Regions from separate parts of the Aquamicrobium sp. genome, predicted to be linked through region 2. Evidence: predicted binding sites of a transcription regulator. Region 2 holds the regulator's gene; the other holds the start of a gene.

Region 1 (5,298 bases), on a different contig from region 2:
CGCCTCGCGATAATCCCAACGGTCGAGGAGCCCGGCCTCGACGCGGCCCGGCAGCAGGTTCCGCTCGGCCGCGGTGCGGAAGACGACGCGCGCGCCGGGGGCGGCGGTGCGGGTGATCTCGCGCCACAGCGCGCCAAGCTGCGCGTCGGTCATCCAGTCCTGCGCGTCGAGGAGGACGAAGCGGTCGACCGAGGCCGCCGGCTTGGCCGCCAGAAGCTCGGTGACGGAGACGTTCTCGACCGACATGCGCCCGGCGCGGGCGCGCACGGTCTCATAATTGCCGCGCAGCAGATAGGGCGGCAGCGGCGCGTCGTGCCGGTCGCCATAGGTGCGGCCGAAGGCCTGCCAGGCGAAATAGTTCTCCGAGAACGGGAAATCGCAGGCCAGCCGCTCCAGCCGCTGGCGCAGCAAGCCGGCCATGCCGCCGCTTCCATGCCCGGCCAGCGCCTCGTATTGCTGGGGCGGGATGCCGAGGCCGAACAGCGACGACTTGCGGCCCGCCACCCAGCGCACCAGCCGCTTGTCGAACAGCGGCGCTATGGTCTCGTCGAACAGGCGGCGCTGCTCCTCCAGCGTCCGCGCCTGAAGCAGCCGGCGCGGGTCGATGCCGTAGAGGCGCGCCAGGAGATGGCCCCAGCCGATGAAGTGGCCGAGCAGGCCGTGGCGGTAGAGCCGGCGGTGGAACATCGAGATGCGCCGGCGGCCGGAAAGGCCGCGCCCGTCCCAGTAGGCGCGCGTCGCCGGATCGAGCACCGGGCGGATGAAGCGCCGGTAGGCGTCGCCGTTCGCCGGATCGTCGGCCCGGCCGTAGAAGCGGTAGAACGCGTCGTAGTCCGGCAGGGCGGCGAGCGCGGCGAGCTTGAGCCGGTTGAAGGCGACATGGGCGGGGTTGAGGTCGACCGCCTCGATCCGGGCCGGGTCGGCGGTCAGGTAGGACAACGCGTTGCAGCCACCCGAGGCGATGGTGACGACGCGGTCGCCCGGGCCGATCTCCAGCGCCTCGATGTCGATCTCGGGGTCCTCCCAGATCTGGGTGTAGACCAGCTTGCGGAACAGGCTGGCGAAGACGTATTCGCCGAGCCCGGACGGCGACAGCAGCGGATTGCGCCGCACTGCGCGATGCAGGCGCTCGACCGGATCGGAGGCGGGAAGGGCGGCCTGTTCGGTCATCGCAGCTCCAATGCGCCCCGGGTGGGGAAGCTGTAGTCGGCGAACTGCCGGGCGCTGCTGTACCAGTCGAAGGCGAGCGCCCGCTCGCGCGCCGCGGCACGGGGGATGTCGAGGCAAGCCAGCGCCGCCTGCCGCAGGTCGTCCGACAGCGCGCCGCAGCGGCCATGAATACAGGGGGGACCGATGATGTCGAGCGGGCCGGTGACCGGGAAGGCGGCGACGGGGCAGCCGCTCGCCAGCGCCTCGAGGATGACGTTGCCGAAGGTGTCGGTGCGGCTGGGAAAGACGAAGACGTCGGCCGAGGCGTAGATGCGCGCCAGCGCCTCGCCCTTGCGCACGCCGAGGAAGCGCACGTCGGGATAACGCGCCTCGAGCCGGGCGCGCTCCGGCCCGTCGCCGACCACCACCTTGGTTCCGGGCAGGTCGAGGTCGAGGAAGGCGGGCAGGTTCTTCTCCACCGCCACGCGCCCGACATTGAGGAAGACCGGGCGCGGCAGGCCGAGATCGCCCCTCAAGGACGGATCGAACAGCTCGGTGTCCACCCCGCGCGACCACAGCCTGATGTTGGTGAAGCCGCGCGCCGACAGCTCCCGGCCGAGCGAGGGCGTCGCGACCAGCATCGCCCGTCCGGCATTGTGGAAGCGCCGCAGCCAGCCGTAGCTCCAGCTTTCGGGGATGGGCAGGCGGGCGCGCAGGAACTCGGGGAAGCGGGTGTGGTAGCTGGTGGTGAACGCCCAGCCGCGCGCCAGGCAGATGCGGCGCACCAGCACGCCCAGCGGCCCCTCGGTGGCGATGTGGATGCGCTCGGGCGCCATCTCCTCCATCCGCCGCGAGACCATGGCGCGGGTGGCCAGCGTCAGCCTTATCTCGGGATAGCTCGGCATGGGCAGGGTGCGGAAGCCCTCGGGCGTCAGGAACTCGGCCTTCACCCCGAGGCGGGCGAGCGTCGCCGCCAGCGTCTCCAGCGTGTGCACCACGCCGTTGACTTGCGGCCGCCAGGCATCGGTGACGATCAGGATGCGCATGGCGCGCTCACGCGGCCCGCCGCCACGGCAGCGTGCGCGGCGCGGGCGGGCGGCTGCCGTTCAGGACGTCGCTGAAGGCCGGCCAGTGGACGATCTCCATCCGGCCGTCGTGATGCTCGACGACGGCGGTGCAGCTTTCCACCCAGTCGCCGGTGTTGATGTAGGTGAAGCCGTCGAAGTCGCGCATCGCCGCCGAATGGATGTGGCCGCAGATGACGCCGTCGACGCCGTGGCGGCGCGCCTCGGCCGCCAGCGTCTCCTCGAAGCGGCCGATGAAGTTGACCGCGTTCTTGACCCGCGCCTTTGCCCAGGCCGACAGCGACCAGTAGGTGAAGCCCAGCCTGCGCCGCACGATGTTGATGCGCGTCGACAGCGCCAGCGCGATCTCGTAGGCCCAGTCGCCGAGGAAGGCGAGCCACTTGGCATGGCGGATCACCATGTCGAAGATGTCGCCGTGGATCACCAGATAGCGCCGGCCGTCGGCGGCCTCGTGGATCGCGGTCTCGGCGATCTCGATTCCGCCGAAGGACAGGCCGCAGAACTCGCGCAGGAACTCGTCGTGGTTGCCGGGCACGTAGACGATGCGCGCGCCCTTGCGCACCTTGCGCAGCAGCTTCTGGACGACGTCGTTATGCGACTGGGGCCAGTACCAGGCGGAGCGCAGCCGCCAGCCGTCGATGACGTCGCCGACGAGATAGAGCGTCTCGGCGTCGTGCTTCTTCAGGAACTCGAGCAGGGCCTCGGCCTGCGCGCCCTTGGTGCCGAGATGCATGTCGGAGATGAACAGGCTTCGGTAGCGGGATGCCTGTCCGGCTTCGTGGGAATCGCTCATGTGGCTCTGTGTCATGAGCGTCTTTCACCAGCCTGCCGTGACACGCTGATGACACGGCATGGCCGGGCGAAGACACGGAAAGGACGGCGGAATCCCGTTTCCGCCGTCCCCTGTCCGTCGATCCGTTAGCCGGCTTTACGCGGTAGGCTGCTTCGTCTTGCGCAGATAGGGCAGGATCGTGTCGTACGAGCCGAAGCGCTTGATCGCGTCCTCGTTGGAGACCGCGGCGGTGATGATGACGTCTTCGCCCTGCTTCCAGTTGGCCGGGGTCGCCACCTGATGCTTCGCGGTGAGCTGGATCGAATCGATGGCGCGCAGGATCTCGTCGAAGTTGCGGCCCGTGGTCATCGGATAGGTCAGGACCAGCTTGATCTTCTTGTCCGGGCCGATGACGTAGACCGAGCGCACGGTGGCGTTGTCGGCCGGGGTGCGGCCTTCCGACGATTCGCCCGCCTCGGCCGGCAGCATGTCGTAGAGCTTGGCCACCTTGAGGTCGCGGTCGCCGATCAGCGGGTAGTCGACGTCGAAGCCGGTCGCGGTGCGGATGTCGGCCTTCCAGCGGTCGTGATCGGTGACCGGATCGACCGAGATGCCGATCAGCTTGACGTTGCGCTTTTCGAACTCGCCGGCAAGGCCGGCCATGGTGCCGAGCTCGGTGGTGCAGACCGGGGTGAAGTTCTTCGGATGCGAGACGAGGACGCCCCAGCTGTCGCCCAGCCAGTCGTGGAAATGGACCGTGCCATGCGTGGTCTCGGCGGTGAAATCGGGAGCGGTGTCGTTGATGCGCAGACCCATGGTCGTCTCCTTGGTCTCCGGTGGTTGTCTTTCCTCAAGAGATAGGGCGCGGCAGGGACGGCAACGAGGTTCAGGAACCTGTCTTGCGGCCAATTCATGGAAAATCGTTTCCTTCGAACGCGGCTTTGGAGGAAATTGTTCCTTTTCTCTCCTTCAGCTGCCCGGATGCGCAAAAATCTGACGCTTGAAGCGCCGTTATCCGGAACATCATTCCTTGAAATGGCCCCTTACGGCGACAGGGGAGGAAATCATTCCCCGTCGAGGGTCCGCTTCCTTCCGTCCATCGCCGCGTAGTGCGCCTTGAGGGCGGCGAGGGCCGGCGCGCTCCAGCCGTCCGGCCGTGTCACCTCGACCCACGGCTCGATATGGTGCTCCGGCGCGTAAACGTGGCCGTAGCCCATGGGCGTCGTCGTCGCCAGCGCCATGTCGAGGCCGAGCTGGAGCAGGGTGACAATCGGGAACCAGCGCAGCGCGCCGGAGACGTCCGGGCCGCGGTCGCGCTCCATCCACGGCGGGACGCGCCAGAACGCGTCGGGCCGAAAGAAGGTGACGGGATCGCTGGCATACTGCAGGAACACGATCCTGAGCGGCCCCCATTCGCTGGCGCGGTCGGCGAGGCCGTCCTGGTTGGCGAAGCGGATGACCGAGCCGTCGCGGAAGTGCGGCAGCCAGGCGGGCGAGCCGGGCAGCCGCCCCAGCGTCGCGTTGCGCCACGTGCGGGCCGAGAACGGCGCCCCGACCCAGAGCGCGCCGTGGAACGGATCGCCGAGCACGTCGTAGAGGTCGGCCGAGAGATCGGAATTGAGCGCGCCGAGGCTCAGGCCGTAGAGGTAGAGGCGCGGCCGCGCGCGCTCCGGCATCGCCGTCCAGTGGTCGTAGACGGCGCGGAACAGCGCCCGCGCCGCCTCCGAGCCGTAGGCAGGCTCGAACAGCAGCGACAGCCAGCTCGTCAGGTAGGAATATTGCAGGCCGACGGTGGCGACGTCGCCCCGGTGCAGCACCTCCAGCGGCTCGATGGCGGCGGTGTCGATCCAGCCGGTGCCGGTGGGCGTCGCGATCACCAGCACCTTGCGCTCGAACGCACCGACGCGCCGCATCTCGGCCAGCGCGAGCGCGGCCCGCTCCTCGATCGTCTCGGCCGAGTTCAGCCCGACATAGACGCGCACCGGCTCGACGGCCGCCCCGCCGGCCAGCGCCGCGATGTCGCCGGCGGAGGGGGCGGAGCCGACGAACTGCCGCCCGGCGCGGCCGAGGCTCTGCCACGAGACGAGGGAGGCGAGGCTTCCCGTCCGGTGCGGCGCGGCCGGTTTCTCGACATCCGGCTCGATCAGCGCGTCGAAGCGGCGGAACGAAGCGTCGGCGGCGCGCAGCGCGCCCTTGAACAGAAGCCCGTCGATGGCGGTCCAGAACAGGAGGATGACGACGGCCGCGCCGATCGCGTTGGCGATGCGGCGCGGCACCAGCCGGCCCGACCAG
Region 2 (5,298 bases):
GCGGGATCTTGCCGCCGAGGCGCTGGAACTTCTGCGGGTCGCGCAGGAACTCGACGATCTCCTCGAGGTCCTGCTTGGCCTCGTCGACGCCGGCGACGTCGGCGAAGGTGACGCGGCCGTGCGCCTCGGTCAGCAGCTTGGCCTTGGACTTGCCGAAACCCATGGCGCGGCCGGAGCCGGACTGCATCTGGCGCATGAAGAAGATCCACACGCCGAGGATGAGGATCATCGGCAGCCAGGAAATCAGGTAGCCGAACAGCGAATTGGAGCCGTCGGTCTCGGGCCGGGCGTTGATGGTGACGCCCTTTTCCTCCAGCCGCTGGACCAGCGTCGGGTCGCCCGGCGAATAGGTCTGGAACCCGCCGCTGGCCTCGCCATAGGTGCCGCTGATGCGGCTGCCGGCGATGGTCACGGTATGGATGCGGCCGGCGTCCACCTCGCGCAGGAATTCCGAATAGGGGATGTCGCGCGCCATGCCGCGCTGCTGCGGCGCCTGGAACAGGTTGAAGAGCGCGATCAGGAGGACGGCGATGATCGCCCAGAGCGCGAGGTTTCGGTAGTTCGGATTCATCGTGTTTCCCGTTGGCGCCCGGGGGAATTCTGTCCTTGCCGGGGCGCGGCTTTCCGAATGTGCGAGGTGCGGTCCCTAACATAGGCAGCCCATGGGGTCTTGCCAAGCGCGGCCGCCTTTTTCAGTTAAGCGTCGATGCCGATCTATCCGGGACCAATGTGTTCCGGCCAAGGCGGCGAGGGCAGGGCCGGCGCGCCGGCAAGGCGTTGAAGCGCGGCGGCCAGCGGCCGGTCGAAACCCGTCAGGAAGCGCGCGAAAGGCGCCGCAGTGGGCGAGGCCGGGACGCTGTCGCCGGCGGCGGCCGGGGCGAGGAGCGGCCCGATCAGAGTTCTGCCGGAGTAAAGCGCCGGCTCCGCCGCCCATGCGGCGCGGACGAGCGCAGGCGGGACCCCGGCTTGCGTTTCCGCCGGAAACCGTGCCGCGCCGTCGTGGCCGAGCGGGCCGATATGCAGATCGTGCGCGCCCGGTGCGGCGGTTGCGCGCAGCCTGCCGTCCCACAGGACCGGCCCGGCGCCGAGCGGCACGAAGGGCAGGTTGCGCGCCTCGCGGCGCAGGAAGACGCCGGCGCGGCGCGTATCGACGGCGGCGCGCGACAAAGTGGCCCGCATCGGCGCGCCGTCGGCCAGCCGGCGCAGAAGGGTTTCGACGCGCGCGCGGTCGGGCAGGCGGGGCGTGCCGCCGGCAGTGGCCAGCAAGGCGCGCAGCGCGAGGATCGCCGCTTCGCGCGCGTCGTCGTCGTCATCGGCGAAGGCGGGATCGAGCCGCAGCAGCCCCGGCGCCGGGCGGCTGGCGAAGCGCCCGATCCATGCCGCCGCGCGCTCGGCCAGCGCCTGCCGGGCAAGGGCCTGCCGGCGGGCCTCCGCGCCCAGCGTTTCGACCTCGGCATGGGCGAGCGCCTTGCGCACCCGGACCCGCTCATAGGCGGGATTGTCGTTGGAGGGGTCGTCGATCCATTCGACGCCGCGCCGGCCAAGCCAGTCGCGCAGTGCCTGCCGGCGAGTCCTCAGCAGCGGCCGGGCGATCCAGACACGGCCGTCGAAAAGCGTCGCCCGCGCCATGCCGGCCAGCCCTGCACCCACCTGGCCCGCGCCTTCTGCCCGCGCCGCGCGCATCGCGAGCGTCTCGGCCTGATCGTCGAGCGTGTGGCCGGCGAGGATAGTGGATGCGCCGGCGCGTTGCGCGGCATCGGCGAGGAGCCGGTAGCGCGCCTCGCGCGCGGCGGCGGCGAGGCCGGTTTCCGGCTTGTCGCCCTGCCAGACCACCGTCTCGTGGGCGATGCCGCGCTGGCGGCAGAAGGCGGCGACCCATGCCGCCTCGGCGGCGGATTCGGGGCGCAGGCCGTGATCGACGGTGACGGCGGTCAGCCGCAGCGCCGGGCGATGGCGGCGGACGAAGTCGTGGCCAAGGAGGAGGAGCGCCAGCGAATCGCTGCCGCCGGAAACGGCGACGGCCAGCACGGCGCCGGCGTCCAGATCGCGAAAAAGGGAAAGCGGGTCGAGGTCCACCGCGGTCGTCCCGGGACCCCCGTCTAGCGTCAGCAGGAGGCCGCGGCCTGTTCCTGCTTCACGCGCTCGGTGAGCGCGGCGCTGGCCTGCGGGTAGCGCTGCAGGACTTCGGTGAAGGTGGCGCAGGCGACGTCGCGCTGGTTCATGGCGACGAGCGAGACGCCGAGCTTGAACAGCGTGTCGGGCGCCTTGCGCGCCTGCGGGAAGTCGCGGCTGGCCGCGAGGAAGATCTCGGCCGCCTCGCGCGGCTTCTGCTGGGCGAGCAGCGATTCGCCGAGCCAGAAATGCGCGTCCGCCGCATGCTCGCTGTCGGGAAAGCGCGCGATCAGGTCGCGGAAGCCGGCCTCGGCCGTGCCGTAGTCGCCCGACAGGACGAATTCGTAGGCGTTGCGGTAGAGCTCGTCATCGTCGTCACCGCGCGGCGGCAGCGCCGCGACCGTGGTTCCGTCCTGCGCCGGCGCGGCCTGCGTCTGTCCCACCGGAACCTGCCCGGCAGGGGGTTGGCCAACGGGGGGCTGCTCGGCCGGCATGGCGACGCGCGGCGATCCGTCGGCGTCGAAGGTGATGCTGCCGAGATTGCGCGGCGGCTCGCCGCGCACCTGCGCGCCGCCGCCGGTCACGGCTTCTTCGGCGGCATAGAACTCGTCGTCGCCGCTTCCCGTCGGCGGGGGTGCGTTGGCGGCAGGCGGCGGGGTGGTCGCGGCATGGTCGCGCGGGCGCTGTGCGCCCGACGCATCCGAGCGGCGTTCCTCCAGTTCCTGGAAGCGCAGCTCGTTGTCCTCCTGCATGCGGCGAAGCTGGTCCTGCATCTGGAGGAGCTGGAAGTTCAGCTCCTCGACGAGGCCGTTCAGCTGGCGCACCTGCTCCTCGAGCTGGGCGACGCGCGGATCGGTGGCCTGCGCGCGCGCGGCCGTGCCGGCGGCGAGCGCAAGCGGCAAGGCGAGGGCGCCGATCAGCAGAAAACGCAAAAACATGTCTGGTCTCTTCATCGGGTTGCCTGTGGTTGGTCCGCGATCCTCTCCGATCGCGGTTCGCGGGCATCCTTTTATCAGCACAGCCGAGTTCGGCCAAATTGTGATTGACGCCGCGCGGCATGGAAACGCGGCGTCGATACGGTGCCGGAACGATGGGGGCGGAACGATCGGACCTGCCGGCGCGCTCAGATCTCGCGGATGGCGTAGCCGGCGCCGCGGATGGTGCGGATCACGTCGGGCAGGCCGTCGAGATTGACCGCCTTGCGCAGCCGCCCGACATGGACGTCGACGGTGCGCTCGTCGATATAGAGCGTCTCGCCCCAGACATTGTCGAGAAGCTGCCCGCGCGAGAAGACGCGGCCGGGATGCTGCATCAGGAACTCGAGCAGGCGGAACTCGGTGGGGCCGAGCTTCAGTTCCGCCTCGCCGCGATGGACGCGGTGCGTCTCGCGATCGAGGACGAGGTCGTCGACCTTGAGCACCGAGGACAGCACCTCGGGCTTGGCGCGGCGCAGCAGCGCGCGCACCCGCGCGACGAATTCGGGCATCGAGAACGGCTTGACGAGATAGTCGTCCGCCCCGGTCGTCAGACCGCGCACGCGGTCGGTCTCCTCGCCGCGGGCGGTGAGCATGATGATCGGCAGCCGCTCGGTCTCGGCGCGCAGGCGCAGGCGGCGGCACAGTTCGATGCCGGAGACGGCCGGCACCATCCAGTCGAGCACGAGAAGGTCCGGCACGGTCTCGCGCAGGCGCATCTCGGCCTCGTCGCCGCGCGTCACCACCTCGACCTGGTATCCCTCGGCTTCCATATTGTAGCACAGGAGGACGCCGAGCGGCTCCTCGTCCTCCACCACCATGATTTTCGGAGCGATCATGTCCTGCTTCCTGCGGGGCCCGTCACTTCGGCCGTACCGCCATCACCGTCTCGTCTGCTTTCGGCCTGTTCAGCGGCAGCTGGTGGCCGGTCAGCACATAATAGGCGTTTTCGGCGATGTTCGTCACATGATCGCCGATGCGCTCGAGGTTCTTGGCACAGAACAGCAGATGCGTGCAGGCGGTGATGTTGCGCGGGTCCTCCATCATGTAGGTCAGGAGCTCGCGGAACACGGCCGTGTACTGGACGTCGATCTTCTCGTCCTCGTCGCGCAGCCGGGCAAGGCCCTCGTGGTCGCGTGCCTCGTAGCGGGCGATGGCGCGGTCGATCTGGGCGATCACGGCCTGCGCCATGGTTTCGATCGAGTGCGAGAGCTCGCGCGGGGTGGCGTTCTCGCCGACGGCGCCGACGCGCTTGGCGATGTTCTTGGCGAGGTCGCCGATGCGCTCGAGATCGGCGGCCATGCGGATCGCGCCGACGACCGAGCGCAGATCCTGCGCCACGGGCTGGCGCTTGGCGATCAGCGTGATGGCGCGGTCGTCCAGCTCGCGCTGGCGCGCGTCCATCACCGCGTCGTCGGAGATGACGCGCTGCGCCAGCGCCGTGTCGGACGTGACCAGCGAGCGGGCGGACGCCGCGACCATCGCGTCGGCCAGATCGCCCATGTCGTGGATCAGCCGGTCGATGGCGTCGAGGTCCTCGTCGAAGGATGTGACGGTGTGCTGCCCCATGGTCGTGCCTCCTAGCCGAAGCGGCCGGTGATGTAGTCTTGCGTCCGCTTTTCCAGCGGGCCGGTGAAGATCATGTCGGTCGGGCCTTCCTCGACGAGATTGCCGAGATGGAAGAAGGCGGTGCGCTGCGATACGCGCGCGGCCTGCTGCATGGAGTGGGTGACGATGACGATGGTGAAGTTCTGCTTCAGTTCGTCGATCAGCTCCTCGATGCGGGCTGTGGCGATGGGGTCGAGCGCCGAGCACGGCTCGTCCATCAGGATCACCTCCGGCGAGACGGCGATGGCGCGGGCGATGCACAGGCGCTGCTGCTGGCCGCCGGAAAGGCCGGTGCCCGGCTCGTTCAGCCGGTCCTTGACCTCGTTCCACAGGCCGGCCTTCTGGAGGCTCGACTCGACGATGGCGTCGAGGTCGGCGCGGGCGCGGGCGAGGCCGTGGATGCGCGGGCCGTAGGAGACGTTCTCGTAGATCGATTTGGGGAACGGGTTCGCCTTCTGGAACACCATGCCGACGCGGGCGCGCAGCTCCACGGGGTCGAGCGCCGGGTCGGCGATGTCGGAGCCGTCGAGGCGGATCGTGCCGGTGACGCGGCAGCCCTCGATGGTGTCGTTCATGCGGTTGAGGCAGCGCAGGAAGGTCGACT

Evidence for each region. The regulator PhoB, encoded in region 2, activates phosphate uptake and scavenging genes when phosphate is short. The targets are predictions, from matches to a motif close to TGTCATNNANCTGTCAT.
Region 1: M9945_RS01570 (UDP-2,3-diacylglucosamine diphosphatase) is a predicted target of PhoB. The motif match lies at 3,065-3,081, and genes of this name have one in related genera.

What each region holds. Positions count from the first base shown of each region.
Region 1 is NZ_JAMLIE010000001.1:307,952-313,249, reverse strand. Features, by position in the region: gene M9945_RS01580 (DUF3419 family protein) at 1-1,170, opposite strand, end outside; gene M9945_RS01575 (glycosyltransferase family 4 protein) at 1,167-2,195, opposite strand; gene M9945_RS01570 (UDP-2,3-diacylglucosamine diphosphatase) at 2,203-3,027, opposite strand; gene M9945_RS01565 (peroxiredoxin) at 3,163-3,822, opposite strand; gene M9945_RS01560 (alpha/beta hydrolase) at 4,071-5,298, opposite strand, start outside.
Region 2 is NZ_JAMLIE010000003.1:342,915-348,212, reverse strand. Features, by position in the region: gene ftsH (ATP-dependent zinc metalloprotease FtsH) at 1-571, opposite strand, end outside; gene tilS (tRNA lysidine(34) synthetase TilS) at 715-2,076, opposite strand; gene ybgF (tol-pal system protein YbgF) at 2,106-3,050, opposite strand; gene phoB (phosphate regulon transcriptional regulator PhoB) at 3,236-3,925, opposite strand; gene phoU (phosphate signaling complex protein PhoU) at 3,948-4,655, opposite strand; gene pstB (phosphate ABC transporter ATP-binding protein PstB) at 4,667-5,298, opposite strand, start outside.